DNA from 3 places in the Providencia sp. PROV004 genome. Region 1 is predicted to be linked to each of the others. Evidence: predicted binding sites of a transcription regulator. Region 1 holds the regulator's gene; each other region holds the start of a gene.

Region 1 (11,286 bases):
ATCGAATCAACCCGTCCATTTTGACAGAGTTAGATGAGTTAAAGAAAAACTCTCAAGACTATGTGAGGGAGCTCATCCCAACGCCGTATGGCAACGCTTGGATTTATCTGTATAAACATTCTGTTGATGGTCTACGCCAAATAAAAAGTGGCGATTGGCTGAAACGTGATGAAGAAGTATAACGGCTCAATAACCACTATCGAGTCGTAAAAATATAAAACGCCAGCATTATTGCTGGCGTTTTTTATCAACGAATTGGCTTGTTAGGGCCCATAAAAAAGCTCTGGTATTAACCAGAGCTTTCATAATGTTCCGAGAGGGAGATTATTTTTTTGCAGCGCGTTCGAAAGATTCGATGATCTCTGCTTTTGCAGACGCAGCATCTTCCCAACCATCAACTTTAACCCACTTACCTTTTTCTAAGTCTTTGTAATGTTCAAAGAAGTGAGTAATTTGAGCACGCAGTAATTCTGGCAGGTCGTTCACATCTTTAATGTGATCGTACTCTTTGCTTAATTTAGTGTGCGGAACAGCAACTAATTTTGCATCTTCACCAGATTCGTCAGTCATTTTCAGTACGCCAACAGGGCGGCAACGAATGACTGAGCCTGGTTGTAATGGATATGGTGTTGGAACTAATACATCAACTGGGTCACCATCTAGAGACAGGGTGTTGTTGATGTAACCATAGTTGCATGGATAGAACATCGCTGTTGACATGAAACGGTCTACAAACAGCGCACCAGACTCTTTATCAACTTCATATTTGATAGGATCTGCGTTCGCTGGAATTTCGATGATAACATAGATATCTTCTGGCAGATCTTTACCTGCCGGTACATTGTTCAGGCCCATTTAAATGTATCCTTTGTGTGAATAATGAATTTACCCTTGCTAACTTGTTGGAGGGCATCACATTTATGGCGGCCTTCAGACAAATTAAATACTCGGGTAGATAGCGTGGGGAACATTATAGCCGTAAAGAGGGGTAAAACTCACTAGTTGGTGAAAAAAAGGAACAAAAAAGGCGGGAAGCCCCGCCTTATAATTAATGAATTAGATTATTCCGTGTCAGGGAATTCACGCATAAATGATTCTGCTTTCTCTACCATCGACTCAGTTCCGACAAAGAACGGTGCGCGTTGGTGTAATTCGCTAGGCATGATATCTAAAATGCGGTTTGCTCCGTCACTGGCTTTACCACCGGCTTGCTCTGCTAAAAATGCAATTGGGTTGCATTCGTACAGAAGGCGCAGTTTTCCATTTGGATGGCTTGCGGTACTTGGGTAAATATAAATTCCCCCTTTGAGCAAGTTACGATGGAAGTCTGCAACCAAAGAACCGATATAACGAGTGGTATACGGGCGATTTGTTGCTTTATCTTCTTCTTGGCAATATTTAATGTACTTTTTAACACCCATCGGGAACTTGATATAGTTTCCTTCGTTGATGGAGTACATTTTCCCTTCGGAGGGGAACATCACTTTTTCATGAGATAAGCAGAAAACGCCCAATGATGGGTCGTAAGTAAACGCATGAACACCAACACCAGTGGTGTAAACCAACATTGTTGATGAACCATAAACCACGTAGCCCGCAGCCACTTGGCGATTACCTGGTTGCAGGAAATCGGCTTCTGTAACCGGTTGACCAATCGGTGTAATACGATGGTAAATGGAGAAAATTGTTCCAACGGAAACGTTTACATCGATGTTCGAAGAACCATCAAGCGGGTCCATTAAAACAACATATTTTGCGTTTTCTGCACGGTCTCCTTCGAAAATGACAATTTCGTCTTCTTCTTCAGAGGCGATACCGGCGACTTCTCCGCGTGCTTTTAAAGCCGCTTTCAGTTTTTCGTTTGCATACAGGTCAAGCTTCATCTGAACTTCACCTTGAATATTCGAAACACCGTTAGTGCCAAGAATATCGACAAGTCCAGCTTTATTAATATCACGATGGATAATTTTAGCGCCCAGTTTGATAGCTGATAATAAAGAAGTCAGCTCACCTGTTGCATGAGGAAAATCTTGTTGCTTTTCGACGATGAATTCGCCTAATGTTTTCATGACGAAGGTCCTGAATAAAATTGACAGAGGTTTTGCGGGGCATTTACCCTCGCGCGGGAAGAGTTTAACTAAATAAAAAAAAGATTAATAGGTTAATGCATTTATAAACCTGTTTTTGATGGGTAGAATAGTGACCAACCTCATGCTAATTGGATGAAAAAGAATGCACATACATATTTTAGGTATATGCGGTACCTTTATGGGAAGCTTAGCAATATTGGCTCGTTCTTTAGGACATAAAGTGACGGGTTCGGATGCCAATGTATATCCACCGATGAGCACATTACTTGAAAATCAAGGAATTGAACTCATTCAAGGGTATGATCCGGCTCAGCTTGACCCAATACCGGATATGGTAGTGATTGGTAATGCAATGACGCGTGGTAACCCTTGTGTCGAAGCCGTGTTAGAAAGAGGTTTGCCGTATACATCTGGCCCACAGTGGCTTCATGACCATGTCTTACCTGAACGTTGGGTACTGGCTGTGGCGGGAACTCATGGTAAAACAACCACCGCGGGAATGCTTGCATGGATTTTAGAAGACTGTGGTTACAAGCCTGGTTTTCTAATTGGCGGTGTTCCAGGGAATTTTGATGTCTCCGCTAAGATAGGTGAAAGCCCGTTTTTTGTTATCGAAGCGGATGAGTATGACTGTGCATTCTTTGATAAGCGTTCTAAATTTGTGCATTACAGCCCGAAAACCTTGGTATTGAACAACCTTGAATTCGACCATGCGGATATCTTTGAAAACCTCGAAGCGATTCAAAAACAGTTCCATCATCTTGTACGTATTGTGCCAGCCAGCGGCAAAATTTTCACACCTGACAACGACAATCATTTAAAACAAGTGATTGGAATGGGCTGCTGGAGTGAACAAGAGCTGGTGGGTGGAGAGCATGGCGGATGGCAAGCTGAGAAGCTCAGCCACGATGGCAGCCACTTTGCTGTGTACTACCAACAAGAAAAAGTTGGAGAAGTCACTTGGTCACAAGTGGGTAATCACAATATCCAAAATGCACTGATGGCGATTGCAGCGGCTCACCATGTGGGCGTTCCAGTAAAAGAAGCTTGCCTCGCTTTGAATCGTTTTATCAATGCACGCCGTCGCCTTGAGCTACGTGGTGTTGAAAATGGTGTCAGTGTTTACGATGATTTTGCACATCACCCAACTGCTATTTTGGCAACATTAGAAGCACTTCGCAGCAAAGTTGGCGGAACTTCACGTATTCTTGCGGTGCTCGAACCTCGCTCGAATACGATGAAAATGGGTATCAATAAAAATGATATTGCGCCTGCGCTAGGCCGTGCAGATGAAGTATTTCTGTTCCAACCTGCCAATATCCCTTGGATGGTCACAGACATCGCTGAAAAATGTGTTCAACCCGCGCGTTGGAGTGCAGATATTGAGGCATTCACCAATATGATTATTGAAACCGCACAGCCGGGCGATCATATTTTGGTGATGAGCAACGGTGGCTTCAGCGGTATTCATGGCAAATTACTCGCAGGTTTGAAAGCCAAATCAGAAACAGAGCAAGATGATTAATTCTATTAGCTAGCTATTTGATAACCCCAGTGATTCTTATGATTGCTGGGTTTTTTTATGTTTGGCATACCTAATGGGAGCTGTTCTATGACGAGACTTAATGTTATTGGGCTATTCATTTCTTTTTTTAAGCTTCCCATATAACAATCTAGTGAGTCAGTAAAAAGGTGGAATAAATAACCAACGGCAATGGCTTTAAGTTTCCATGATGGCATGAATAATAACACCACATAGATAACAGCAGCCCAAAAAGAATGAAGCGGGTGGAATCCGATGCCACAGCGCTCTGGGTCGAAAATCGGATCAGCCAGCAGATGATCTAAGTCGATAGCCATTGTGGCAATCATAATCAGGGCGGCTAGTTTCCAATTTTTTCGCCAAAACAGGTAACCAAAGGCAATTGGCATCAGAAAATGAAAGCCGTAGTGTATGAAGTTACGAAAAATATCAAATAGCAAAATGATGTCCCAAAATCGAATAGAAATAGATAAAAACAAAAAGAGGGAAATTCAATTTCCCTCTTTTGATGCTTAAATTAGTATGGATTAGAGCTCTTGTTCAAACAACGCTAAAATCGCTTCATATAGCTCTTTTGTGGTAAAATTGTTTGCTGGCGTTGAGAAGATAGTATCATCACCAGCAATACTACCTAAAATTCCTTCCGCTTTACCTAATGAATCTAACAAGCGTGCAATAAGCTGTGCAGCCCCTGGGCTCGTTCTGATCACGACAACAGAAGGGTTATAGTCTATATCCAAAACCAAATTTTTGAGTGGGCTGGTGGCGGTAGGAACACCGGGCTCTGTAGGTAGGCAATATACCATTTCCATTTTTGCATTACGGGTGCGAACAGCACCAAATTTAGTTAGCATCCTGGAAATTTTTGATTGGTTAATATTTTCGAAGCCTTCTTCTTGCAAAGCCGTGACGATCTCAGCTTGCGAGCTAAATTTTTCTTCTTTAAGTAGGGCTTTAAAAGCCTTAACCAAGTCTTCTTGTTTAGACGGAGTGCGCATAATTAACCCATTCTTTTGCATTGAACTAAGTTGTATTATCCGTAAAAGTGCATTTTTATGCAACAAAATTGCGTTATGATGATTTTATAACCAGTAATCACTTGAAGTTAGGTAAGCGTGTTTTGAGTTGATAGTCAGAAGTATTTATTTATCGTAAATTATGGAAATGAAAAATTAGCATGATAGAGCAATGAATTTTTCAGATATTCGTTGTAAATTTATTGTTAATAAAAATGTTTTTGATTGAATAATATACACTAAAAACAACTTATTGTGCGAAATGCAATAGCTAGAAAAACTATTTGTTAAAAAAGTGCCCGTTATCTCATTAACAGATAAGGAATTTGTTTAGAATACTGGCAATTATTAAACAAGTTCTCTTGCGTTAAACTCTCTCTCTATCTGTTAACAAATTGTTTTTTATACGTAATGTGTTAAGTGTATAACAAATAAAGTGATATCTTTTTAAAGTACAAATTAAGGAGTTTCAGAATGAAAGTTGCAGTCCTAGGTGCAGCAGGTGGTATCGGTCAGGCTCTCGCCCTTCTTCTCAAAAACCAGCTCCCAGCAGGTTCAGAACTCTCCCTCTACGACATCGCACCAGTCACTCCAGGTGTTGCTGCTGACTTAAGCCATATCCCTACTGATGTTAAAGTGACAGGTTTTGCTGGCGAAGATGCAAAACCTGCATTGAAAGGTGCTGACATTGTCCTTATTTCTGCGGGTGTTGCTCGTAAACCAGGTATGGACCGTTCTGACTTATTTAACATCAATGCGGGTATTGTCCGTAACCTGATCCAACAAATTGCTGAAACTTGCCCTAAAGCATTGATTGGTATTATCACTAACCCAGTGAATACCACCGTTGCTATCGCTGCAGAAGTCCTGAAAAAAGCAGGCGTCTATGATAAAAACCGTTTATTCGGTGTGACGACATTAGATATCATTCGTTCTAATACGTTTGTTGCTGAATTAAAAGGCAAAAATGTTAATGATCTTGAAGTGCCTGTGATCGGCGGCCACTCTGGTGTGACCATTCTGCCTCTGTTATCTCAAATTGAAGGTGTTAGCTTCACTGACGAGGAAGTTGCTGCGTTAACTAAACGTATTCAAAATGCAGGTACAGAAGTCGTTGAAGCGAAAGCGGGTGGCGGGTCTGCAACTTTATCTATGGGCCAAGCAGCTGCACGTTTAGGTTTATCTTTAATTCGTGGTCTCCAAGGCGAAAGCAATGTGGTTGAATGTGTTTACACCGAAGGTGATGGTGAACATGCTCGCTTCTTCGCACAACCTGTTGTTTTAGGCAAAAACGGTATCGAAAAGCATTTACCAATCGGTAAATTAAGTGCATTTGAAGAAAAAGCACTGAAAGATATGCTAGATGTATTAAAAGCAGATATCGAATTAGGTGAAAAATTCATTAATGGCTAATGCCAATTAATTTTTCCTAATAGTAAAAGGTTGAGTTTCGTTTTGAACTCAACCTTTTTTATTGGTAAGTCATCATGAAGCATGCTGCCGCATCCAATGGTCCCAATGCGGATCTGATGGTATTTTCTCTACTAAAAAATCAATAAATGTCCTGATTTTAGGTGAGTGAGTGTGGGCTGGGTGGTATAAGGCATATAGGGCAAATGGAGTGGATTTAGGGTCATAATCCAATAAAACAGGGAGCAATTCCCCATTTTCAATATAATTGCCTAGCATATAAGTTGGTAAACAAACGATACCTTGATGGCAGCGAGCCGCCTCTAATAACCCTAAGCTACTATTTACCTCAATCATATTATTAATTTCTAGAGGATATGCGCTACCGTCTTTATCTGTCATGCGCCAAGTGTCAGGAATATTTGGGTTAATTAAACAATTGTGTGATGCAATATCGGCAGGAGATTGAGGAATACCATATCGTTCGAAATAAGTACGGCTCCCACAGTATACCCAATTAATATTACAAATTTTTCGTAACGCAAAGTTTTCGGGGGGATGGCTGGTAATTCGTAACGCAATATCAAAATCGACTTCATTTAAATTAATGAGCTCATCATTAAGGTCAACAGACAAACTCACTTTCGGATTGGTTTCTCGGTATTCACTGTATATTTGCATTAAATGACAGACTCCAAATGCAATAGAACAGGTAATTTTTAATTGCCCTTGAGCATGTTGATAGAAGCTGGCGGTATTGACCAATGAGTCATCGAGATCGGCCAATAAGTTTTGCGATCGTTGCAATAAATAGCGCCCTGCATCCGTTAAAATAAAATTTCGCGTTGTGCGCTTTAGGAGTACAACCCCCAACTGATCTTCGAGTTGTTGAAGACCTCGACTAACTGACGATGGTGTTACATTCAGCTTCTTGGCGGCAAGGCTGAAGCTATTGCACTCGACGATTTTAATGAATAACTCTAAATGCCGAAAAATCGCGTAGCTGTCAATTTTTGCTTTAAACGCAAAAGTGTTTTTATTTATTAGCATTGTCATGCCCTATTAAACCCGTTTATTCCAGCATACTATAATTGTGAATTTATCGCAGTTTACTCATGCCACACCAGTTTTAAAAAGAAACCTAGTTCCTACACAATAATGTTGTTCCTAACTTTTTTAATAATTAAATCTATAACGTTGAGGAATAGACTATGTCTAATAGTATTCAGGCAAGTGCAGATAATCCGATTAATACGAAAAAGATCCCCTTTACAAAATATGATGTTGGTTGGGTTATTTTGTGCATTGGCATGGCAATTGGTTCAGGAATTGTTTTTATGCCTGTGCAAATTGGTATCAAAGGTATTTGGGTCTTTATTGCAGCGACAATGCTTTCTTATCCAGCAATTTATTGGCTACAAAATTTATATCTAAGAACATTATCAGAATCTGAAGAATGTAATGATTACGCGAGTGTTATTACACAATATTTGGGGAAAAACTGGGGGATAGCATTAGGAATTGCCTATTTCTTGATGTTATTGCACGGGATGTTTTCTTACTCGCTGGCGGTCACCTTCGATAGCGCTTCCTACATTAAAACGTTTGGATTAACGGAAGGGCTATTATCTGATTCTGTTTGGTATGGGCTGATTATTATTTCGGTATTAGTCGCCATTGCTGCACAAGGGGAGCGGTTACTGTTTAAAGTCTCTGGTCCAATGGTTATTGTAAAATTTGGCATTATCGTACTGCTTGGTATAGTGATGGTGCCATATTGGAATTTTGCGAATATCACGGCTTTTCCTGATTTTCTCCCATTTATGCGGGATGTTTTTTTAACACTCCCATTTACCCTATTTTCTATATTATTTGTGCAAATATTGAGTCCTATGAATATTGCGTATCGTAAAATAGAAAGTGATAAACGCATTGCGACATACCGTGCAATACGCGCTAACCGTGTTGCATATATTATTCTCGCTGTTGCAGTCTTGTTTTTTGCTTTTTCTTTTACTTTTTCAATTAGCCATGAGCAAGCGGTATCGGCTTTTGAACAAAATATTTCAGCATTAGCGATTGCTGCGCAAGTGATACCCGGTGCCGTTGTAAAAGTAATGACCGCATTACTCAATATTTTTGCTATCTTGACGGCATTCTTAGGCATTTATTTAGGCTTCCAAGAAGCGATAAAAGGCATCGTAGTCAATTTACTGAGTCGATTTATTCCTGAAGAACGTATCAACCAAACAGTGCTACATTATGGGGTATGCTTAGGCGTTATCATTGCACTGTGGTTTTGGGTTTCAACACGGTTCTCAATTCTATTTTTTATGCAACTTGGTGGCCCATTATTTGGTATCGTTTCTTGTTTAATTCCTTGCTATCTGGTTTACAAAGTCCCTGCATTACACAAATTTAAAGGCCCAACAGTGTGGTTCATCATTTTCTTTGGTGTGTTGTTATGCCTATCTCCATTCTTTAAATTTTTCGAATAAATAATAATGTTGTTGAGAGGATCTCATGAAGAAAAAAGCGGTATCTGAATTTCATGTTGATACACAAGTTACCCAGTTAGGGAGAGACCCCGCTAAGCAAGCTGGGTTTGTAAATGCCCCCATTTATCGTGGCTCAACGGTCGTATTTCCAACGGTTGATGCTTTAATTAATGATAGGGCGGAATTTAATTATGGCACAGCGGGCACGCCAACAATTAAGCAATTGGAGCAAGCTTGGTCTGCTCTTGCTGGAGCTGAAGGTACGGTGCTTTCACCATCTGGTTTAGGCGCGATTGTATTGGCATTGCTGACAACCTTGAAAACAGGTGACCATTTATTAATGCCTGATAGTGTTTATCGGCCAACACGTAAATTTTGCCATGGTTTGTTGGATAAAATGGGGATCATCACGACCTATTATGATCCGATGATTGGTGCTGATATTGAAAAACTAGTAACGCCAAATACCAGCACAATTTTTTTAGAATCCCCTGGCTCTCAAAGTTTCGAAATTCAGGATGTTCCTGCAATTGTTGAGGTTGCAAAGCGCCATAATATTGCGACGATTATTGATAATACATGGGCGACACCTCTATTTTTTAAAGCTCATGAACTGGGTTGTGATATCTCGCTGGAGGCGGGTACTAAATATTTAGGTGGCCATTCTGATTTGCTAATGGGAGTTGTCTCAGCAAACCAAGCGTGGTGGCCGAAATTACGTGAAACTTATGATTACATGGCCATGCTGCCGGGAGCAGAGGACTGTTTTCTTGCGTTACGTGGTTTGCGAACCTTACCTATTCGTTTAAAAGAAGCCCAAGAAAGAGCTTTAAATATTGCACATTGGCTGCAAGAACGCACCGAAGTGATTCGTATTTTGCACCCTGCATTTGTGGATTGCCCAGGCCATGAAATTTGGAAGCGGGATTTCACGGGTTCATCGGGGCTATTTTCCATTGTACTTGATCCTAAATATACCCAAACAGATATTGCAAGAATGCTGGATGGTTTATCAATTTTTGGTATGGGGTATTCATGGGGGGGATTTGAAAGCTTAATTATTCCATTTAACTGTGCTGAATATCGAACTGTGACTAATTGGAATCCTGGAGGGCCAACATTGCGCTTGCAGATTGGCTTAGAAAATTTAGATGATTTAAAACAAGACCTTGCTGATGGTTTCGCGCGAATGAAGTAAACAAAGCTGTTTTTATTGATTTGCCATCAAAAGATAACGCCGTGAATAAATTAATTTATTATTCACGGCCTTATAATTTATTTCATTCAGTTTTTAATCTTCCACTGGTGTTTTTACTCTGACTTTTCTTTCTAATAAATCCCCTGTAATTGGATCGTAATAACGACTTGGCCAAATTTCAGCAGGGTGGATCGCTAAGAAATTTGCAATGATCCATTCCCCTTTAGGCCAAGGACGTGATAGTGCATTTGCTAACGTTGAAGAGCTTAACCCTGCCTCGCGTGAAATTGCGGCAAGTGTAGTTCCACGTTTACGTAAAGCTGCAATGATGTCTGCAGGGTGCCAGTCCGACTTCCGTAAAATCATTTTTTAGTCCTTTTTTCACTTAGAATCATGTAGAGTTAGTGGTACGAGTAACCGAAAATTATGATACATTCAGTACATCCGTTTAGTTATTGGAAATAAAATAACAGAAATTTCCCAAAATAATTTCTGATTTTTTCTTAAAAATTCATTTTATGAAACTATCGTGGTTTTTATGAAATTAAATAGAAAGTCAGAATGAATAACTGTGAATTAGGATAAAACTTTGATGTTAAAACTAACTCTTTCTAGTTAGGGACAAGAATAGCGTATTTAATGCTACTTTTTACTTGTACGAGTAATATATCTAGATTAGTTAATAAAATTAGTTAAATTATTAGCAAGTAAATTATTTAATTATCTGTTATTAAAAGAAATTAGAATGCTAATAACAAATATAATTTGTATATTATTATTTATAGGTATAAATAAAACGAATGAGTCAATAAGGTTTTGAGAAAATATAGATAGTTTTCAACAACTGTAAATTAAATTGTCATCATGACTAGGAGGGTCAGCATGTACAAGGAATGGCTAACGGCAAAAGAGTTGGTTGGGTTACAAGGGCTTCCCATGACAACTCAAGGTATTAATGCAATGGCAAGGCGTGAAAACTGGTTAAACCGCAAAAGGCGGGGTATTCAAGGCAAAGCATTGGAATACCATATTAGTTCTTTACCTATTGATATTTTTGAAGGTCAGTTTGCTAACGAAACTTCACCACCTTATCAAGTAAAAAGAAATGATAATGCCTTTATTTGGCAGGAAGCTTATAACCAGCTTTCCAATGAGGAGAGAGACATTATCCTGACATTTATTATGCGTGAAGGGGCATTAGCGCTAATTAATTTAATTAATAATAAATAATTTACAATTACTTAAGGTGTAAATAATTAATATATAAAAATAATATTATATTGAATTTAAAAATTTTTTTAACTGATGACATTTTAGCAAAGCTGCAACAGCGGGTTTCATAATATAAGCGTGAAGTGAAAATGAAAAAATTGTGGTTCACTGCCAAAGAATTAGCAGGGTTAGAAGGGCTCCCTACATCACCCCAGGGAATTAACCTAATGGCAAGACGAGAAGGCTGGAAAAACCGCCGTAAAAGAGGGGTACAGGGTAAGGCTGTTGAGTATTACTTTGAAAGCTTACCGGGGGAAAT
Region 2 (11,286 bases), 710 kb from region 1:
GACAAAAATTATCTAGCCGATTTCCAAAAGCAGGGAAATAGCTCAGATAATGCGCTTGCTGAAATCTTTATTCCAGACGGTTATAGCCGCATTGATGGTGCAGTATTATCAGGTATTCTTTCTAAAGTGATTCAGCCTTGGTTTTATGATCAACTAAGAACTAATGAGCAACTGGGTTATGCAGTATTTGCTTTTAAAACTGGGCTGGGTGATCAGTGGGGTATGGGCTTTTTGATTCAAAGTAATGCCAAAACACCGAGTTATTTGAATACACGTTACCAACAATTTTATCTTCAAGCATTAGAGAAACTGAAAAAACTACCGATAGATGAATTTAATCAATATAAACAATCTATTATCACGGAAATGAGCCAACCACCTCAAACATTCTATGAGGAAGTTGGTCGTTATTCATCTGATTTTTCTAGAAATATTTTCAGTTTTGATACTCGTGAAAAAGTTATTGCAACTTTAGGTAGTGCAACGAAAGAACAAGTCATTGAGTATTATGAAAATGCAGTTATAAAGCACAAAGGGTTAGCCGTTAGCTCCCAAGTTATAGGCCGAGGAGTTGACACTAAAGTAGGATATGCGCATCTGAAAGATTGGGTGCTTTACCCAACAGCTTCTCAGTTGCAAAAGATTTTACCAATAAAGGAAGATGCTGAGTGAATAAAGTGCAGGTAGAGTCCCAATTACTGAATGTTTTTTCCTTGCCACTGCGTGGACAGCGGTTAATTGAAGCATCAGCAGGAACGGGTAAAACGTACACAATTGGTATACTTTATCTGCGGCTTTTATTAGGTCTGGGAGGCGTTAATGCGTTTCCTCGGCCGTTAAGTGTTGAAGAAATCTTAGTTGTAACATTTACAGAAGCTGCAACGAATGAGTTACGTGGGCGTATTCGTCAACGTATTCATGATATGCGCTTAGCTTGCTTAAGAAATGGTGTTGGTTTCGAGTCGCAGCCTGAGTATCTTGAATTATTAGCCGAGCTTTCGGGGGAGTCTCAAAGAGAATTCGCTGCGCGATGGTTGCAGGCTGCGGAAAGGCAAATGGATGAAGCAGCAATATACACTATCCATGGTTTTTGCCAAAGAATGCTAGTTCATAATGCATTTGAGTCAGGAGTGCTATTTGAACAGACCATGATTCAAGATGAATTTCCGATTCAGAAACAAGCCTGTGCAGATTTTTGGCGCCGCCATTTTTACCCTTTAAATTACTCCATGACGAAAGTCATTCAGTCACTGTGGAGTGGTCCTGAAGCATTGCTCTCGGAGATTAAACCTTTCTTACAAGGTGATATTCCTTTAATTATTAACCAACCAAAGCAAATTGAATCTCTAGAAGAACGGCATCAGCGACTAATCTTGTTAATTGAGTCTGTAAAAGCGGCATGGTTAGAAAATTCAGCAGATTTTGAGAAGCTTATCGCTGATTCCGATGTTGATAAACGAAGTTATAGTACTCGTTTTCTACCTACATGGTTGATAAAAATCGGTGAATGGGCTCAAGAAGAAACAGAAGATTATCAGCTACCTAAAGATCTTGAACGCTTTTCACAAACGGTACTACATAAAAAATCAAAAAGTGGTTCGGGGCCAGAGCATGTTGTTTTCCAAAGAATAGATGAGCTACTTTCTCAATCATTAACCCTAATAGATCTGATTATTCCACTGGCTATTGCAGAGGTGAGGGAGGCTATCACTTTTGAAAAACATAACCGAGGTGAGATGGGGTTTGATGATTTGTTGACCCGTTTAGACAGTGCTCTTGCTCAAGAAAGCGGAAAATTTTTAGCTCAAGCTATTAGCCAACGTTTTCCCGTTGCAATGATAGATGAGTTTCAAGATACAGATGCACAGCAATACCGTATTTTTCAACGCATTTATCGGGAAGTTAATGACAGTGCATTACTTTTTATCGGCGACCCTAAACAAGCTATATATGCTTTTCGAGGCGCTGATATTTTCACCTATATCGAAGCAAAAAATGAAGTTAGTGCTCACTATACATTAGAGACTAACTATCGTTCATCGCAAAATATGGTTGAAGCTATTAATCATCTATTTTCTCGTTGTCAGTCCCCATTTATTTTTGAGCAAATTCCTTTTCAACCCGTTAATTTTGCTAAACAAAATAGTGATAAAAAACTTATTCATGATGGTGAAAAAGTCAAATCACTTACATTTTGGCAACTTGAAGCGGAAGGTATCTCCGTTGCTGAATATGAACAAGCAACAGCTTCACAATGTGCGGTGCAAATAGCACAATACTTACAAGGCGGGTTGCAAGGTAGTAGCTATTTTGACAATCAAGGGGCGCATACACCTGTTGAAGCTTCTGACATTACAGTGTTGGTGCGCAGCCGACGAGAAGCCGTATTAATTCGTGATGCTTTAAATCGGTTAAATATCCCTTCTGTATTTCAATCTAATCGGGAAAGTGTATTTTCAACACCAGAAGCGAGAGATTTACTGCGGTTGCTACAGGCAGTTTTAACACCCGAAAAAGAACGTGTTTTGCGTAGTGCATTGGCGACAGGGATATTGGGTTTAACCGCTAAACAAATTGATGACTTAAACCATGATGAAAAATCGTGGGAAAAAATTGTAGATGAATTTGCTCGTTATGCCATGGTTTGGCAAAAGCGTGGCGTGCTTCCCATGCTTAGAATGGTCATGGCGCAGAGGCAGATTGCAGAAACGTTATTATCAGGCACTGATGGAGAACGCCGCTTGATGGATGTGATGCATATTGGTGAGCTATTACAAGAAATGTCATTACAGCTTGAAGGTGAGCACACACTAACACGTTGGCTAGCACAACAAATTGCCCATCCTGACCATCAATCTGACGTACAGCAAATGCGTCTTGAAAGTGATAAACACTTGGTGCAAATCAGTACCATTCATAAATCTAAAGGCCTTGAATACAAGATTGTTTGGTTACCTTTTGCGAGCAATTTTTTACCTCAATCTAAAGGCTTGTATCACGACAGAACAGATTATGGGGTACGTCTAGATTTAAATGATAGTGAAGAAAATGTCGCTTTAGCTGATGAAGAACGTCTAGCAGAAGACCTGCGTTTATTGTACGTGGCACTTACAAGAGCCATCTATCACTGTAGTGTTGGTATTGCACCATTAATTAAAGGTAATAGGAGAAAAAGTGGTGAAACAGACTTACACTTATCTGCGCTGGGCTATGTTATCCAAAAAGGACAAGCTGGAGATAGCTTGCTATTAAACGACATGTTGGCTGAGATTAGCAATGACGTTATTGATGTTATCGTGATTAATCAACCTAAGTCGGAACGTTTATTATTAGAACAAAATGACAGCGTAAACTTGTCTGCAAGAACGGTGACTCGTCATTTTAATGATCATTGGCGTGTTACTAGTTATTCGGGGCTAAGTTATGGCTCAAGCCATACAGAGGCAGAACAATCAGTTTCAGCATTGCAATTTGCGAATTCATTAGCCCCTAATATGGATATTGAGGCCAGTATTGATGTGGAGCAGCAGGAAGGTGAGTCTTTTACTCTAACCCCTCATCAATTTCCTAAAGGTGCATCTCCGGGAACATTTTTACATAGCTTGATGGAGGAAATTGACTTTAGTGAGCCAGTTTCTCAAGAGTGGTTGTCTGAGAAACTTGAATCCTCAGGGTTTGACTTACATTGGGCATCAATGCTGCAAGAATGGCTACACGCAATTGTACAGGCACCATTATCAGAAGACGGGCTATGTTTGTCTGCATTACAGGTTCAAGACCAATTAGATGAGATGCAGTTTTATCTTCCTATTGAGTCAATATTGAGTGCAAGCCACTTAGATAAGATAACGCATCAATATGACCCATTATCACAACGTTGCCCCCCGCTCAATTTTGAGAAAGTTCAGGGGATTTTAAAGGGCTTTATTGACCTCACCTTTTACTGGAAAGGTAAATTTTATCTTCTTGATTATAAGTCAAATTATCTAGGGAAGGATGCTAGCTTTTATACCCAAGAGGCCATGGCTGAAGCGATGATAGACCACCGCTATGATTTACAATATCAACTATATTCGTTGGCGTTACATCGTTACCTAAAGCAAAGAATGCCTAATTATGACTATGAAGCCCATTTTGGAGGCGTTTATTATTTATTTTTAAGAGGAATAGATAATGTCAATTCAAGTAATGGAATTTTCTTTTGTCGCCCAATAGGCGCTTTTATTGAAGCGTTAGATAGCTTATTTAAAAATGCTCAACAAGGGGAGTCAGCTTAATGAAATCCCTATTTAATCAGGCTATTGAGGAATATATCTTTACACCTCTAGATGTGCAATTTGCTTACAGTATTTCTGACAATAAGCACCCTATAGTGCTTACTATTGCCGCACTTCTTAGTGCAGAAACCATGGCTGGACATGTTTGTTTAGCGCTGGCAGATGTTATACCTGAAAAATTATTTGCAGGAAGGCACCCAGAGTTAGCCGCTGAATTTTGGCAAAAAATGGGAGAGCCGAGCGAACAAGAACTTTATCAAACGCTAAAACAAGCAAATGCAGTGTCACTATCAACAGAAAACAAAATCTCTCCTTTGGTGCTTTCGGGGGGATACTTATATTTTCAACGAATGTGGCAATATGAGCAGTATGTCGCAAACTTTTTCGCTAGTACATCAGTAGACAAACAAAATAATGCTCAAATTAAGAGTGTATTGAATAGCCTATTTCCCATTACTGATGAAATAGATTGGCAAAAAATTGCCGCAGCAGTTGCTGTAACCAGTAAGGTATCAATTATATCAGGGGGGCCGGGGACAGGAAAAACGACAACAGTTGCGCGTATCCTTGCGGCATTAATTAAACTTGAAGCCAGGCATCACCATAAAATTAGAATTGAGCTGGCCGCTCCAACAGGTAAGGCTGCTGCTAGGTTGACAGAGTCCCTCGGTGAGGCGATGAAAAAAATTCCTTTAACTGATGAAGAACGCGCTGTTTTACCTAATCATGCAAAAACATTGCACCGTTTATTAGGGGCTCAACCTGAGAGCCAGCAGTTTCGCTATAACCGTGATAATCGTTTATCTCTTGATGTACTCATTGTTGATGAAGCCTCAATGGTAGATTTACCTATGATGAGTAAATTACTTGAGTCATTACCTGAAAATGCAAAGTTAATATTTTTAGGTGATAAAGACCAATTAGCCTCGGTCGAGGCAGGGGCAGTATTAGGGGATATTTGTCAGTTTGCTGATAATGGTTATAGTGTAGAAAGAGCGTCTCAGCTTTCGGAACTAACAGGGCATTCTATCGAATCTTATGCATCACCAAGCGGCCCTGCTATTCGTGATAGCCTATGTCTACTACGTAAAAGCTACCGTTTTTCTGCAGACTCAGGGATTGGCCAACTCGCTTTTGCTGTAAACGAAGGTAATGTTTCTCAAGTTCAACAATTACTAAACCAACAGCGGCCGGATGTACATAGTTATATCCAAGAAACTGCGGATGATTACGCGAAAATTTTATTAGATGCCGCTGAAAATTATAAGGAATATCTGCTTGCGGTAAAAGATAAAGAAGACCCTGAGCAGGTTTTGAAAAAATTTAACCAATATCGGTTACTAACGGCTCTGCGAGAAGGACCTTTTGGCGTTATTGGCCTAAACGATAAATTGGAAAAATTGTTTCATAGACAAGGGATAATAAACCGCCCATATAATTTATCGAATAAACACTATGCAGGCCGGCCAATTATGATTAGTCGTAATGATAGCCCTCTAGGACTCTTTAATGGGGATATCGGTATCATTTTACCTGATGAAGAAAATGCACTTAGAGCTTATTTTCAATTTCCTGATGGGACTATACGTGGAGTGCAACCTAACCGACTCCCACAACATGAAACAGCTTATGCGATGACAGTTCATAAATCACAAGGTTCGGAGTTTGCTCATACCGCATTGGTTTTACCAAATGTATATTCTCCCGTAATGACCCGTGAGCTAGTGTATACGGCGATAACTCGAGCTAAAAAAGAGCTATCTCTTTATGGCAGTCCAAAGGTATTACGTCGAGCAGTTGAAACGCCAACCAAGCGGCGAAGCGGTTTAGCGACCCAATTAATGTGACTAGTTTATATGTAAGTTACGTGAATATTTAACCCTAAAGTAAAGGTAATGAGATGGATAACCAGCAAGCAATGACGGCAATTACAGTAACATTAAATGCAAGGCTTGAACCGATTAGACGTGGCGATTTAGAAGACGCATTTAATGAAGTCATGAAAAGCATGGGTAAAAATATCCATGTCACAGGTGGTGGAACACTATTAGCTGATAATGGTGAAGCGCAGGAATGCGATATAGAAATAGCACTTGAAGAGGCCAGTGACGAAAATATCAGTTTAATTATTCAACTTTTTTCTTCAATGTTAGCTCCAAAAGGTTCTCGTTTATTTATTCATGGCGAAGATGTGCGAATTGATTTTGGCTCAGATGAAGGTATGGCTATTTATTTCAACGGGACAGAGCTCGCAGATGAGGTTTATGAAAATGGGGATATCAATGAGGTGTTCGATATCCTAGATGAAGCAGTGGAAGACATCGGGAGTATTCACGGAGTTTGGGATGGCCCGACAGAAACCGCATTTTATTTTTATGGTACTTCTTTCGCTGAGATGAAAGCTGCAATACAGCCACATATAGACTCCATTCTTTTGTGCGAGAAAGCCAGAGTTATTCAGATAGCTTAGTGGCTATTCCGTGGTTTTAAAGTCACAACCCAAACTATACATCCTTGTATAGTTTGGAGTTAAAGCAGGCGACTAAACAGTCATTATTTGACGATTCTAATGTTTATTTATCCGGTTGGCTTTTTAAATCTAAAATCAATATCTTAGAACGGCGCTGGTAGTTATATAAAGCCTGTTTTTTCATTGGTAACATCTCAATTTCCGCGGGGGTAAAACCACGCTCTTGAAACCAATGGATGCTACGAGTTGTCAGAACAAATAGTTTATCTAGGCCAAATTGTTTCGCCTGTACGGCAATACGGTGCAGAAGTTCTTCTCCTCTAGACGAACTGCGGTAATCAGGATGAACAGCGACACATGCCATTTCACCTAATTTTTCTTCTGGATAAGGGTAAAGCGCTGCACAAGCGATGACTAAGTTATCACGTTCAATAATGGTAAATTTATCAATTTCCATTTCTAACTGTTCACGTGAACGTCTAACTAAAATCCCTTGCTGCTCTAATGGGCGAATAAGCTCTAATATTCCACCAATATCATTAATGTTAGCACGGCGAATTTGTTCCGCACTTTCCATGACGATTTGTGTACCAATACCATCACGTGAGAACAATTCTTGAATTAAAGACCCATTTTCTTGATAGCTCAATAGATGGCTACGGCGGACGCCTCGGCGGCAAGCTTTTGCTGCTCCACGCAGGAAACGCACGGTTCCTGAATAGAAATCACCTTCAGATTCCAGCTCTTGAATGCGGTTTTCTGCTTCATTCGGAAATAATTCAGATAAAATATTGCCGTTTTTATCTGCAACACCTTGAGAGGAGCAAAAGCCAATCAGCTTTTCTGCTTTCATTTTAACTGCCAATTGGGTGGCAATTTCTTCAGAGGTCAAATTAAAACTTTCCCCTGTGACTGAGACAGCAACCGGCCCAATTAGAACGATAGAACCATTATCTAACTGATTATTAATAGCTTCTTCATTAATACGACGGATCCTTCCGCTGTGGCAATAATCAATGCCATCATCGACCCCGAGAGGCTGGGCAATAACGAAATTGCCACTAACCACATTAATATGCGCCCCTTGAAGTGGGGTATTTCCTAAGCTCATAGATAACCGAGCTGTAATATCTAATTGTAAAGCTCCAGAAGCTTGTTTTACATATTCAAGTGTATTCGCATCGGTTACGCGAGTATGTTTATGATAAACCGCCTCATATTGGTGCTCAGCTAAGATATCCTCGATTTGAGGTCTTGCGCCATAAACGACAATAATTCGGATGCCTAAACTATGCAATAACCCTATATCATTGACAATACTGGGAAAATTTTCATGCGCAATCGCTTCACCACCAAGCATAATAATAAATGTTTTGCCGCGGTGGGCGTTTATATAAGGGACCGAATGGCGAAACTCATCAACCAACTCGGTGCTGCGCTCTTTCATAACAACCCTCTTAATTGAATTTTTATTCGTTAATAATGTATTTTTATTCTTTTTGTTGGGAAATATCAAGTAAAAGATAGGATAAAAAAAGTAACATTTTTATTTTTTACATTTACATATCTCTAAACTTAACTGGATATACTCTACGAAATCTAAATTGCATAAAATTGACACAGAAAGTCACTCACAAATATTTTCTCTTAGTATGATTAAGTTATACTCATTACTGTAACTCTATAGATGCTTTGATATATTCTTAATGACAGAGTGCAAATGATTAGTTAGAGTGCGTGTTTCAAGTCTAATTATTAGCAATTATCCTAAAATCACTTTATTTCTCAGTTCTAGGTTCGGAATTATTGATGAGTCACCAAGATCACAACCCATCTAAGCGTCGTTTTATTCAAGGCGCAGCTGCAGTTATGTTACTGAGCATTAGCCCATTCGGTTTTTCTGCGAGTAGCAGTGTGGTGGCTGTGCGTATTTGGCCAGCATCGAGCTATACTCGAGTTACATTGGAATCTAGCACTCCATTGAAGTACCGTCAGTTTGTGCTTAATAACCCTGAACGTATTGTGGTCGACCTTGAAGGGGTGCAGTTAAATAATGTGTTGAAAGATATGGGAACTCAAATTCAAACACGTGATCCCTATCTAAAACTAGTTAGAGTTGGGCAATTTGATCCAAAAACGGTTCGCTTGGTGTTTGAGGTTAAAAATAAAGTCAGTCCTCAATTCTTTTCGATGGCACCTGTCGCGGAATTTAAACACCGCTTGGTTCTGGATTTTTATCCAGGCAAAGGTGTTGATACCAATGATGACCCACTATTGGCATTGCTTGAGGATTACAATAAAGGTGATCTTGAAGAAAGTATGCCTGCTCAAGCGAAGAAGCCTGGAAAGGCGGGAACGGATCGTCCAATTATTATTATGATCGACCCAGGACATGGTGGCGAAGACCCTGGTGCGATAGGTAAATATAAAACGCGTGAAAAAGATGTGGTTTTACAGATTGCCCGTCGCTTAAAAGCGTTGATAGATAAAGACCCTAAAATGCGCTCCTATATGACACGCAATGAAGATGTCTTTATTCCGTTAAAAGTCCGAGTAGCGAAAGCACGTAAAATGCAGGCAGATTTATTCGTTTCAATTCATGCAGATGCATTTACTAATCGTTCAGCCCGTGGTTCTTCTGTTTTTGCACTATCAACGAAAGGGGCTACTAGTAACACGGCTCGCTACCTTGCACAAACACAAAACGAAGCGGACTTAGTAGGTGGTGTGAGTAAAAGCGGTGATGTGTATCTTGACCATACGATGTTTGATCTCGTGCAAACCGCGACGATTAATGACAGTTTGAAATTTGGTGATGAAGTGTTAAAGCGGATGGGGAAGGTTAATAAATTGCATAAGAATAGAGTTGACCAAGCTGGATTCGCGGTACTGAAAGCACCAGAGATCCCATCGATTCTAGTCGAAACGGCTTTTATTAGTAATTTAGAAGAAGAACGGAAATTAAAAACAGCTAAATTCCAACAGCAAATGGCGGAATCCATTTTTGAAGGAGTAAAAGCTTACTTCCGTAATGGCGGTGCATTAGCAATTCGCAACTAATTGATTAAAATCAGATTAAGATAAAGAAAGGTGATAAGCGAGTGTGTGAATCGCCTTTTTTATTGATGATTAAAAATAGAAGATCTTATTGTGAAGTTATAAAAGGAATTGAATCAGAAATGATATTCGAAAAAATTGGTTGCGGGGGCTGGATTTGAACCAACGACCTTCGGGTTATGAGCCCGACGAGCTACCATGCTGCTCCACCCCGCGACTGAAGAGGTAAAAAATTGGTTGCGGGAGCTGGATTTGAACCAACGACCTTCGGGTTATGAGCCCGACGAGCTACCAAGCTGCTCCATCCCGCGACTGAATTTTTACGACTTTATACTGCAGATTTTTTGTTACTTTACTGATTTAATCAGTAATTGGTTGCGGGGGCTGGATTTGAACCAACGACCTTCGGGTTATGAGCCCGACGAGCTACCATGCTGCTCCACCCCGCGTCCGATGCGGGCACTATACTCGGGATGAGATCTGATGCAAGTTTTTTCGTGTTTTTTTTACAAAATTTAGCATTTACAGAACAAAATATGTTCTGTCTGGCTGTTTTTTACACTTTGATGAGTAGGGAAAGGAAAATAACCTCTCTAAATATATTTACACGTTTCATTCCCTAATTGGGTTTGCTATTGTGCGCTTCATATTGGATTGTTGGATTTATCTGGGTGGTAGAGCATGAATATAGGGCTAACAAAAATCGTCAATAAACATACAGTAAAAAAATGGTTAGTAACCAGCGTATTTCTTTCTTTATTGGCTGGATGCCAAACCCATCCAACGGATAAAGGCCAACAATATAAAGATGGTCGCTTAGTTCAGGATTTACAGAAAGTAAATCAGGTGAATGTAAATGGGCGACCTATAAATGCGCCAGATTTTAATCAACAGGTTAATGAAATTAAAAATGCATCACCGCGGTTGTTTAAAAATAATAACGACACCTACCATGCTATAGAGAATTGGTTGATGGCGGGAGGAAATCCGGCTCAATTGGCTAATTTCAATTTAACCGCTTTCCAAATGGAAGGCGCCGATAATTATGGAAACGTACAATTCACAGGGTATTACACGCCTGTTATTGAGGCCCGCCGTATGGCTCAAGGGGAGTTTCGTTATCCGTTGTACGGCATGCCACCAAAAGGAAAAACTCGTTTACCTAGTCGAGCAGCTATTTATAACGGTGCCCTGAGTGATAATTTAATTTTAGCTTATAGCAATTCACCGGTTGAAAATTTTATGATGGAAGTTCAAGGAAGTGGCTATGTTGATTTTGGGGATGGTAGCCCACTGAATTTCTTTGGTTATGCAGGTAAAAATGGTCACGCATACAAAAGTATTGGAAAAGTACTGGTGGATCGTGGCGAGGTTCCTCTGAGCCAAATGTCATTACAAGCTATTCATGATTGGACTAATCAGCATAGCGAGCAAGAAGTTCGCCAGCTTTTAGAAGAAAACCCGTCATTTGTATTTTTTAAA
Region 3 (11,286 bases), 170 kb from region 1:
CTTCTGGGTGGACTTCAGGGTAGGCAGCGACAGAAATATCAAAATCCGCCTCACCTTTTAGCAACTCAACCAAATCAACGGCATACATATCTGGTTTACGGCTGTTGTCAGGTAAATCACCACGCAGAGCAACAATATGACGAATACCATTATTCCAATAGTCACGAGCAATGGCTTTCAGTTCATCAGGGCTTGCATCAATACAAGTTAGGTGAGGGGCGGCAATTAAACCGGTTTTATCTTTAATATCTTTGATGATGCTGTGCGTTCTATCACGTTCACCGGAATTCGCACCATAAGTCACGGAGACAAATTGAGGTTTCAGGTTTTTGAGCCTATCAATAGATTTCCATAGTGTCTGCTCCATCTCTTCACTGCGAGGTGGGAAAAATTCAAATGAAACATTAATTTGGCCATCTAACTCAGCTAAATTTTGATTTAGCGCTTCGCGCTGATTTGCGTGAAAAAAGCTCATACCCCGTAACCTCGCAATTTGCAGACAACTATTTTTTGTACGTTATTATATCCATTTGTGCGTCTATACGTTTAGACGTCTAAAAGAAATTACCAGATCGGTATCAATAGTCAATACTTAAATTAAATTATGACGCTGAGGTTTTTTCAAAGGCAACAGGAAAATAATTCATGATAAAAAAACGCGACTCTTTTCAGTGTCGCGCTTGAATCTATGACTAGTCAGATTTACTCAGTGAAACAGAAGTGCTCAATCATTTGGCTAATTAATTGGCGAGTAGGCTCAATAAAGCGCATATCAATAAACTCATCAGGTTGATGTGCTTGTTCAATAGAACCAGGGCCAAGAACCAACGTTGGGCAGAGCTCTTGGATAAACGGTGCTTCAGTACAGTAATTCACGGTATCTGCTTTTTGCCCTAACAATTGCTCAATCACTGCGACCATTTTGTGGTCCGTTGGGCATTCATAGCCAGGGATCGGCGGATGCATGGATTCAACCGTCAAGCGACCTGGCCAACGGGCACTAACCGGCTCAAGAGCTTCATTAAGTAGTTCATCTAAATCTTGCAAAGTTAACCCAGGTAGCGGACGAATATCCATATGTAATTCACAACAACCACAAATTCGGTTGGCTGCGTCACCACCATGAATATGACCAAAGTTCATCGTCGGGTAGGGAATGACAAATGCAGGGTTGTTAAATCGTTCTTTTAACGTATTTCGTAAGTCCATTAGGTGGGAAATAGACTCATGCATCAATTCAATTGCATTGACGCCACGTTCTGGGTCACTAGAGTGCCCCGATTGCCCAGTAATGCGGATAGCATTTGATAAATGCCCTTTGTGCGCGCGAATCGGTTGTAACGATGTTGGCTCGCCAATAATTGCAAAATCTGGTCTTAATGTTGTACTGGCTGCAAAATAACGCGCACCAGCCATCGATGTTTCTTCATCTGCTGTGGCTAATATATGCAGTGGGCGTTTGAGTTGCTTTAAATCCATATCGCGTAACGCATCAATAATAAAAGCAAAGAAGCCTTTCATATCAGCGGTACCAAGCCCGTAGAGTTTGCCATTATGTTCAGTTAGTTCGAATGGGTTTTTGCTCCAACGCCCATCATCAAAGGGCACGGTATCGGTATGACCGCATAGCATCAACCCACCATTTCCTTCGCCAATGGATGCAAGCAAATTATATTTATCACGCGTTTCCGGTACAGGTTGAATGTTGACCGAAAAACCTAACGTCTCCAGCCATCCACCGAGAAGTTCCACCAGAGCTTTATTGCTCTGATCCAAATGAGAATCAGTCGCACTAATCGACGGAATGGCAATTAATTGACGATAAATCTCAATAAATGCAGGTAATTTAATATTCACTGTTGACAGCCTTTATCCATAATAGTATCAATATTCATGCACTTTATTTGAATAAAAATACACATTAAACTGTTTGGGTCATGAGTACAAGGTAGAAAGCATATGTTGAACACACTCATTATCGGGGCCAGTGGCTATACTGGAGCAGAATTAGCCGCTTATTTGCAACGCCATCCGGAAGTTAATCTTCAAGGATTGATGGTATCGAAGCAAAGTGCGGATGCAAATAAACGTTTTTCTGATTTACACCCTCAGTATAAAGGCATCATCGACCTTCCCGTTCTGCCATTAACCGATGTCGCGGAAGCAGCGAAAGGTATTGATGTTGTTTTCCTTGCCACGGCACATGAAGTGAGCCATGACATTGCACCTCAGTTTCTTGAAGCGGGCTGCGTAGTGTTCGACTTATCCGGTGCTTATCGTGTTCAAGATCCTGCGTTTTATACGCAATACTATGGCTTTGAACATACAAATACTGAATGGCTAATGCAAGCAGTTTACGGTTTAGCAGAATGGCAGGCTGATAAAATTCATCAAGCACAATTGATTGCAGTACCAGGGTGTTACCCAACGGTTTCCCAATTAGCACTTAAGCCATTGATTGAAGCAGATTTACTGGATGAAGCTATGTGGCCAGTCATTAATGCCACTAGCGGTGTTTCCGGTGCAGGCCGTAAAGCCTCAATGACCAACAGCTTTTGTGAGGTGAGTTTGCAACCTTATGGCCTCTTTACGCATCGTCACCAGCCAGAAATCGCGACTCATTTAGGGAGAGAGGTTATTTTTACACCGCATTTGGGTAATTTCTCTCGAGGCATTCTGGCAACGATTACTTGCAAAGTAAAAACGGGTGTGACGGCAGAAAAAATCACACAAACGTTTAAAGATGCCTATCAAAATAAACCATTAGTGCGGTTATATGAAAAAGGTGTTCCTGCATTGAAATCGGTAGTCGGTACGCCGTTTTGTGATATTGGCTATGTATTGAAAGGTGAACACCTGATTTTAGTGGGTACAGAAGATAACCTACTTAAAGGTGCAGCAGCACAAGCCGTTCAGTGCATGAATATTCGTTTTGGTTTTGCTGAAACTCAGTCTTTACTTTAAGAAGGATTAACCCCATGCAACCCTTAGTGATTAAATTGGGCGGAGTGTTACTTGATAGCATCGAAGCGCTTGAAAAATTATTTACAGCTATCCAAACCTATCGGCAAGCTCATCAACGCGAATTGGTGATTGTGCATGGTGGTGGTTGTTTAGTTGATGAATTGATGCAAAAACTGCAATTACCCGTGGTTAAAAAGCAAGGGTTGCGAGTCACGCCAGCAGACCAAATCGATATTATTACGGGGGCATTAGCAGGCACTGCGAATAAAACATTATTGGCATGGGCAACGAAGTATCAACTTTCGGCAGTAGGTCTTTCTCTCGGTGATGGCCAAAGTGCCACGGTGACGCAACTAAACGAAGAATTAGGCCATGTCGGTAATGCTAAACCTGGTGATGTAAAATTATTGAAATTATTGTTGGGGGCGGGTTATTTACCCATTATCAGCTCTATTGGTATCACACCAAAAGGTGAGTTGATGAACGTGAATGCGGACCAAGCCGCAACCGCTATCGCCCAAGCATTAAACGCAGATCTGGTCTTATTGTCCGATGTGAGCGGTATTTTGGATGGTAAAGGCCAAAAAATTGATGAAATGACGACGCAAAAAGCGCAAAAGTTAATTGAACAGGGAATTATTACTGACGGAATGATTGTGAAGGTCAATGCAGCATTAGACGCTGCGGCAGCCTTGCAACGTTCTGTGGATATCGCAAGCTGGCGTCATGCAGAACAACTTCCCGAACTGTTTAATGGAACAGCAATCGGAACACGGATCTTGGCATCATAAATGAGCCATGGAATAACAATATTAATTGAGCGGATAGGTATGTTATGAAAAAGGGCATTAAAAAGATTGTATTAGCATATTCAGGTGGTCTGGATACATCAGCAATTATTCCATGGCTAAAAGAAAACTATGATGATTGCGAAGTCGTGGCCTTCGTTGCGGATGTGGGGCAAGACCGTGAAGATTTAGTGGGCGTTGAGAAAAAAGCCCTGCAATCAGGTGCATCTGAATGCTACGTAGTGGATTTACGCGAAGAGTTCATCAAAGAGTATATTTACCCTGTATTAAAAACAGGTGCATTATATGAAGGTAGCTATTTATTAGGTACGTCAATGGCTCGCCCAATTATAGCTAAAGCGCAAGTCGAAATTGCCTTAAAAGTAGGGGCAGATGCTGTTGCCCATGGCGCAACAGGTAAAGGTAATGACCAAGTGCGTTTCGAAAGCACCTATACGGCATTAGCACCACAGTTACAAGTCGTTGCACCATGGCGTGAGTGGGACTTACGTTCCCGTGAAGCACTGCTCGATTACCTGAAAGAACGTAATATTCCAACAACAGCCAGCTTAGAAAAAATCTATAGTCGTGATGAAAACGCATGGCACATTTCTACTGAAGGTGGCGTATTAGAAAGCACATGGAATGCGGCAAACCAAGATTGTTGGGTATGGACTGTCGACCCGCAAGATGCACCTGATGAAGCTGAACTGGTTACCGTTGGTGTTAAACATGGCGAAGTCGTTTCGGTGAATGGGCAAGCATTGTCCCCACTTGGTTGTTTAGAAACATTAAATACTTTAGGTGCAAAACACGGAGTGGGTCGTATCGACATCGTTGAAAACCGTTTAGTCGGTATGAAATCTCGTGGTTGTTATGAAACCCCGGGAGGCACCATTATGATGGCTGCTCTACGTGGTATTGAACAACTGGTTCTTGACCGTGACAGCTACAAATGGCGTGAGCAACTCGGTTTAGAAATGTCATATGTGGTTTATGACGGGCGCTGGTTTGCACCATTACGTCATTCATTACAAGCTGCTGCGGAGTCATTAGCACAAGATGTGACAGGTGAAGTTGTTCTGAAATTATATAAAGGGCAAGTGACTGCGATTCAGAAAAAAGCAGATAAGAGCTTGTATTCAGAAGAGTTTGCCACATTCGGTGAAGATGAAGTTTATGACCACAGTCATGCAGGTGGGTTTATTCGTCTTTACTCGCTATCTTCACGTATCCGTGCGCTGAAAGAACAAAACAAAGCGAAATAAATCAAATAGTAGTCCCCCGGCAGCCAAGACCGCTGTCGGGGTTAAAAACTTATTTTATCAATCAGGTAGGGATTAGTTATGGCACTTTGGGGTGGACGTTTTAGTCAGCAAGCAGATCAACGGTTTAAACAGTTTAATGATTCACTGCGTTTCGATTATCGCTTGGCGCAACAAGATATTATCGGCTCAGTCGCATGGTCAAAATCACTGGTAACAGTTGGTGTATTGTCTGATAGCGAACAACAAACTTTAGAACAAGCACTAAATGCCTTACTTAAAGAAGTACAAGATAACCCTGAAATTATCCTGCAAAGTGACGCAGAAGATATTCATAGCTGGGTTGAGGGTCAACTGATTGATAAAGTCGGTGATTTAGGTAAAAAATTGCATACAGGCCGTAGCCGTAACGACCAAGTCGCAACAGATTTAAAACTGTGGTGTAAAGACCAAGTTGCATTGCTACTTGAAGCGGTAACAGAGCTACAAAAAGCATTGGTGCTGACTGCGGAAAATAATCAAGATGCCGTGATGCCAGGTTATACGCATTTACAACGTGCCCAGCCTGTCACTTTTGCACATTGGTGCTTAGCTTACAGTGAAATGTTAGCTCGTGATGAAAGCCGTTTAAAAGATACACTAAAACGCTTAGATGTCAGCCCATTAGGATGCGGGGCATTAGCAGGCACGGCTTATGATATCGACCGTGAGCAGTTGGCATCATGGTTAGGTTTTGCTTCGGCAACGCGTAATAGCTTGGATACCGTTTCAGATAGAGACCACGTGCTTGAACTATTATCCAACGCAAGTATTGGTATGGTTCATTTATCCCGCTTTGCTGAAGATTTAATTTTCTTTAATAGTGGTGAAGCTGGTTTTGTCGAGTTATCAGACAAAGTGACATCAGGTTCATCATTAATGCCACAAAAGAAAAACCCAGATGCATTGGAATTAATCCGCGGAAAATGTGGGCGTGTCCAAGGGGCGCTAACAGGTATGATGATGACCCTTAAAGGATTGCCTCTTGCGTATAACAAAGATATGCAAGAAGACAAAGAAGGGTTATTCGACGCATTAGATACTTGGTTAGATTGCATGCATATGGCTGCGTTGGTGCTTGATGGTATTCAAATTCGCCGTAGTCGTTGTGAAGATGCGGCGAAGCAAGGTTATGCCAATGCAACTGAGCTTGCTGATTACCTCGTTGCTAAAGGTGTTCCATTCCGCGAAGCGCATCATATCGTGGGTGAAGCGGTTGTTGCAGCAATTGGGCAAGGTAAAGCTTTAGAAGAAATGGCTCTCAGTGATTTGCAAAAATTCAGTGACACTATTCAGTTGGATGTCTATGAAATTTTATCGCTACAATCTTGTTTAGATAAGCGGTTAGCAAAAGGTGGGGTATCTCAGAAGCAAGTGGCAAGTGCTATTGTGGAAGCAAAAAAACGATTAGAACTGTGATTAGTTGTAGAAGAAAAAATGGGGGGTAGTATGACTACCCCGATTCCCATAACGCGTTTGTTTTTAAATATATTTAATGGTTAGCATTCCGAGTTGTTTTTCTTCATTCACCCAGTTATATGAATACTCTCCTCTACCTTCATTGATTACCTTCCAACCTTGAGTATTTGCAACATCATTCAAGTTTATTTTGCTGGCAACCATATCAGATTGGTTATTTAAGCAATTCAGTGTGACATGATTGTCGGTCACTTCATTAAAGCAAGACGGAAATACGACTGCCCCAGAGAAATGAATAACCCCATTTTGTTGGTCATTACTTGCATAAGCATGAATAGATGCGGTTGTAGCGAGTAACAATACACAGAGTGAACGAAGGCCAAATTTTTGAGTTTTTGTTAATAAATTTTTCATAATAGTATCCCGTCATTGATTTTTGATTAATCAACTTGCTGTATGTTTAAATTAGATTTGTGTGCGATTAAATAAGAATAATAATAATGAACTGATATTCCTTGGTGTTTTTGATGTGGGAATTATAAATTTAAAAACACTATTTAGGTGTAAAATTAAAAAAGGAAATGTTTAAAAATATAAAGAAAACAAAATTACTCTCATTGTAATTTAAAGTTATCCATTTGTATTTTGGTGGTTAATAAGACTGTGCATTAAGAAATTTGCAGTGTTTTGTTTTATTATTTGTGTTTTCTGTTAGTTTTTTATAGTTGGATTCTCTAGTGATTTTCTGTTGTTATCAATCTGTAATAGTGATTAAAATAAAATTTAACAAAATTAGGCTGCAATTTACATTTACTTTTATATAAAAACTTACAAACTTTAATAGAGAGTGAAAGGAAAGATAACAAAATGTTTCTTTTGTTTGAGATGAATATAATAAATATTTGTATGTTTTAATTAATTCAAAACTGATGAAGTGTGACTAAATACATATTAAATTCTAATAATTTAGTTATTTTAGTGATATTCACTAAATGTTAAAATAAAGTTGATTTTATCTATTATGTGAATTAATGACACAAATAGTCTATATTTTTTGAGGAGAATGTTGGGATTTTACTTGGCAACGTTAGGATGTAATTTATTGAAATTTTATTCTAAAAAAACACGGTTAATGCTTTTATTAGGAATGTTATATTGAAATGCTAATGGTAAATGAATTTAATCATTAATTAACTATTCTCTCTGTTGAAGAGTCAGGAATGAGATACATTTTATTTCTAAATATTACACTTTGTTTCATTATATTGCGTGTATCCTTCAAAAAATGAGGTTTTCCCCCTATTTTTCAATTTATCAATAGATAAAACAAAACAATATCGATATAGTGATTGGTATTATCTATCTTTGGTTTGACAGAGAATTCACGAAAGGAAAAGAAATATGAATATTCGAGATTTAGAGTACCTCGTCGCACTCGCCGAACATAAACACTTTAGACGTGCCGCGGATTCTTGTCATGTTAGCCAACCTACTCTTAGTGGCCAAATTCGTAAATTAGAAGAAGAACTTGGCGTGATGTTGCTAGAAAGAACTAGCCGTAAAGTTCTTTTTACTCAACAAGGTTTGTTATTGGTTGAGCAAGCCCGTACTATTTTGCGTGAAATTAAAGTATTACAAGAAATGGCAGCCCTCCAAGGGGAAAGCATGTCAGGGCCATTACATATTGGTTTAATTCCAACGGTTGCGCCGTATCTATTACCTCATATTATTCCGCAATTGCACCAAGCTCACCCTAAATTAGAAATCTATTTGCATGAAGCGCAAACTCAGCAATTATTAGCTCAGTTAGACAGTGGTAAATTAGATTGTGCCATTCTTGCGGAAGTAAAAGAAACAGACCCTTTCATTGTTGTACCGTTATTTGAAGAACCCATGAAATTGGCTATCTATGAGAGTCACCCATGGCATGATCGTGATACGATTGAAATGAGTGAATTGTCAGGTGAAAAACTATTAATGTTAGAAGATGGCCACTGTTTACGTGACCAAGCAATGGGCTTTTGCTTCCAAGCGGGTGCTAAAGAAGATACACACTTCAGGGCAACGAGCTTAGAAACGTTAAGAAATATGGTGGCAGCAGGAAGTGGAATTACACTTTTACCTGATTTATCGGTGCCAAATGAAGTTTGTCGTGATGGGGTATGTTATTTAAATTGCATTGAACCTGAACCGAAACGAACTATCGTATTAGTTTATCGCCCGGGTTCACCGTTACGTGGGCGCTATGAACAATTAGCGGAGACCATCTATAACTCAATGGATAACTATTATAAAAATAGAGTTTAGGGTTAAGCTACCAATATTATTTTTTTAGTTGATGATGGTTGCCAGATTATTGGCAACCATTAATCACTCAATAATTAAAAGAGTCGATTTAAACCATTTAAAGCTGCAACACGGAAAGCTTCCGCCATCGTCGGGTAATTGAACGTCGTATTGACGAAATATTCGATAGTATTACCTTCACCTTTTTGTTCCATGATAGCTTGGCCGATATGGATAATTTCAGCCGCTCTCTCACCGAAACAGTGAATGCCTAATATCTGTAATGTTTCTCTATGGAATAATATTTTCAAACTACCGACATTCATACCTGCGATTTGTGCACGTGCTAAATGTTTAAACTGTGCCCGGCCAACTTCATAAGGCACTTTCATTGCGGTCAGTTCTTGTTCTGTTTTACCAACTGAACTAATTTCAGGAATGGTATAAATCCCTGTTGGAATATCTTCCACTAAATGCGCATTACCTAAACTACCCCCAATGGCTCGGGCTGCAATTCGGCCTTGGTCATAAGCTGCAGAGGCCAAACTTGGGTAGCCAATGACATCACCAACAGCATAAATATGTTCATTAGTGGTGCGATACGCTTTATTGACTTTAACTAAACCGCGGCCATCTGCTTCGATCCCGACATTAGCCAGGCCTAAGCTATCAGTGTTACCGGTTCTTCCGTTCGCATACAGTAAACAGTCTGCCTTGACTTTTTTACCTGACTTCAGGTGAACAATAACGCCGTCTTCAACCCCTTCGATTTTTTCATATTCTTCATTATGGCGAATAACAACACCACTATTCCAAAAATGATACGACAAGGCATCTGACATTTCTTGGTCAAGAAAGGCCAAGAGATGATCACGGGTGTTGATTAAGTCAACTTTAACCCCTAACCCACGAAAAATAGATGCATATTCACAGCCGATAACACCTGCACCATAAATAATCACATGGCGAGGTTCATGGGTTAGGTTGAGAATAGTATCACTGTTGTAGATTCGAGAATGGTTGAAATCAACGTCAGAAGGGCAGTATGGACGAGAGCCAGTGGCAATGACGATTTTATCTGCACTTAAAACATCACAACTTCCATCCGCGTAGCGGACACTGATATGTTGTTCATCGATAAAGGTGGCTTCACCCGAAAACATTTGGCAACCATTACGTTCGTAAAATCCTTGGCGCATGCGTGTTTGTTGGCTAATTACCGTTTCAGCATGTCGTAGAATTTCGGAGAAAGAGGAGCTTAAGCTACGGGAGTTATCACTATAAAGCGGGTTTTGGTTGAATTCGATAATACGACTAACAGCATGACGGAGGGCTTTTGAGGGAATGGTTCCCCAGTGGGTACAGCCTCCGCCGACATTATTATAACGTTCTATAACAGCAACGTTTTTTCCTTGTTTCACTAGCCCCATGGCGGCGCCTTCACCACCAGGACCGGAACCAATGACTATTGCATCAAAATGGGTAAGTTGCATGAGGTAAGACCTGCTCTAAAACAAAATGACAACAAGATGTTATCATTAGTTGGTTATTTCACCTAATTTCCTCGCTGTCTTTCAAATCGATACAACGTTGGCGACATTCGCTTACTCTAGTCACATACTTATATATACTTTCAGGAGTTCGCTTGTTTTGTCGCCTTATCTCAATTTGAAATTCTTAGGAGAAAATATTTTAGTTCAAGAGCCTCAGAAAAATACCTAAATATAATTCATGGGTTCATAAAGTAGGGGTTTGCTGAAGTATTGTTTAGTGAAAGGTTGGTAGTATATCAGCGTTAAAAAACTAATTGAAAAAAGGCTAAGTTAAATTCTGAAAATGAGTAAATTGCAGCGATAGTCGTTTTTTCTCCAAAACAGTTTAATTATTTTCAGGTATGCTAGGCGAAGAGTAATACTTATTACATTGACCTTCCATGATAAGAAATTAGGATCACCGTGAGCAACACAATTGGCATTAGAGCAAAACAAAAAGAAAAAACTCGGCGTTCACTCGTCGAAGCCGCATTTAGCCAATTAAGCGCTGAACGGAGCTTTACTAGCCTCAGTTTACGGGAAGTTGCACGTGAAGCTGGGATTGCACCGACTTCATTTTACCGTCATTTCAAGGACGTTGATGAACTTGGGCTGACGATGGTTGACGAAAGTGGCTTGATGTTACGCCAGCTAATGCGCCAAGCAAGACAGCGTATTGCAAAAGGCGGGAGTGTGATCCGTACATCAGTCTCAACTTTTATGGAGTTTATTGGTAATAACCCTAATGCCTTTAGGTTATTATTGCGGGAGCGTTCGGGAACATCTGCGGAGTTTCGTGCAGCGGTCGCTCGGGAAATTCAACATTTTATTGCGGAATTGGCCGATTACCTTGAACTTGAAAGCCGTATGCCTCGCCATTTTACTGAAATGCAAGCCGAGGCCATGGTAACGATTGTCTTTAGCGCAGGAGCGGAAGCGCTAGACATTGATGAAGAAAAACGCAGGAATCTCGAAGAACGGCTGGTATTACAG

What was found. Region 1 encodes ArgR, which controls arginine synthesis, uptake and breakdown. Its sites were predicted from a motif close to ANTGAATAAAAATACANT; they were not measured.
Region 2: a site for ArgR is predicted at 8,229-8,246, ahead of argA (amino-acid N-acetyltransferase). Genes of this name have one in related genera too.
Region 3: a site for ArgR is predicted at 1,904-1,921, ahead of argC (N-acetyl-gamma-glutamyl-phosphate reductase). Genes of this name have one in related genera too.

What each region holds. Positions count from the first base shown of each region.
Region 1 is NZ_CP042859.1:4,259,973-4,271,258, reverse strand. Features, by position in the region: gene FVA69_RS19715 (gamma-glutamylcyclotransferase family protein) at 1-182, shown strand, start outside; gene ppa (inorganic diphosphatase) at 325-855, opposite strand; gene fbp (class 1 fructose-bisphosphatase) at 1,062-2,069, opposite strand; gene mpl (UDP-N-acetylmuramate:L-alanyl-gamma-D-glutamyl-meso-diaminopimelate ligase) at 2,233-3,615, shown strand; gene FVA69_RS19695 (DUF6122 family protein) at 3,621-4,073, opposite strand; gene argR (transcriptional regulator ArgR) at 4,161-4,631, opposite strand; gene mdh (malate dehydrogenase) at 5,124-6,062, shown strand; gene FVA69_RS19680 (LysR family transcriptional regulator) at 6,135-7,109, opposite strand; gene FVA69_RS19675 (amino acid permease) at 7,370-8,557, shown strand; gene metC (cystathionine beta-lyase) at 8,583-9,755, shown strand; gene FVA69_RS19665 (helix-turn-helix domain-containing protein) at 9,849-10,121, opposite strand; gene FVA69_RS19660 (DNA-binding protein) at 10,638-10,985, shown strand; gene FVA69_RS19655 (DNA-binding protein) at 11,117-11,286, shown strand, end outside.
Region 2 is NZ_CP042859.1:3,550,790-3,562,075, reverse strand. Features, by position in the region: gene ptrA (pitrilysin) at 1-672, shown strand, start outside; gene recB (exodeoxyribonuclease V subunit beta) at 669-4,277, shown strand; gene recD (exodeoxyribonuclease V subunit alpha) at 4,277-6,124, shown strand; gene FVA69_RS16275 (hypothetical protein) at 6,178-6,747, shown strand; gene argA (amino-acid N-acetyltransferase) at 6,851-8,194, opposite strand; gene amiC (N-acetylmuramoyl-L-alanine amidase AmiC) at 8,557-9,807, shown strand; tRNA gene FVA69_RS16260 (tRNA-Met) at 9,944-10,020, opposite strand; tRNA gene FVA69_RS16255 (tRNA-Met) at 10,039-10,115, opposite strand; tRNA gene FVA69_RS16250 (tRNA-Met) at 10,177-10,253, opposite strand; gene mltA (murein transglycosylase A) at 10,486-11,286, shown strand, end outside.
Region 3 is NZ_CP042859.1:4,428,715-4,440,000, reverse strand. Features, by position in the region: gene metF (methylenetetrahydrofolate reductase) at 1-475, opposite strand, end outside; gene argE (acetylornithine deacetylase) at 703-1,857, opposite strand; gene argC (N-acetyl-gamma-glutamyl-phosphate reductase) at 1,960-2,964, shown strand; gene argB (acetylglutamate kinase) at 2,979-3,755, shown strand; gene FVA69_RS20590 (argininosuccinate synthase) at 3,800-5,020, shown strand; gene argH (argininosuccinate lyase) at 5,099-6,475, shown strand; gene FVA69_RS20580 (hypothetical protein) at 6,539-6,889, opposite strand; gene oxyR (DNA-binding transcriptional regulator OxyR) at 7,877-8,782, shown strand; gene sthA (Si-specific NAD(P)(+) transhydrogenase) at 8,857-10,254, opposite strand; gene fabR (HTH-type transcriptional repressor FabR) at 10,717-11,286, shown strand, end outside.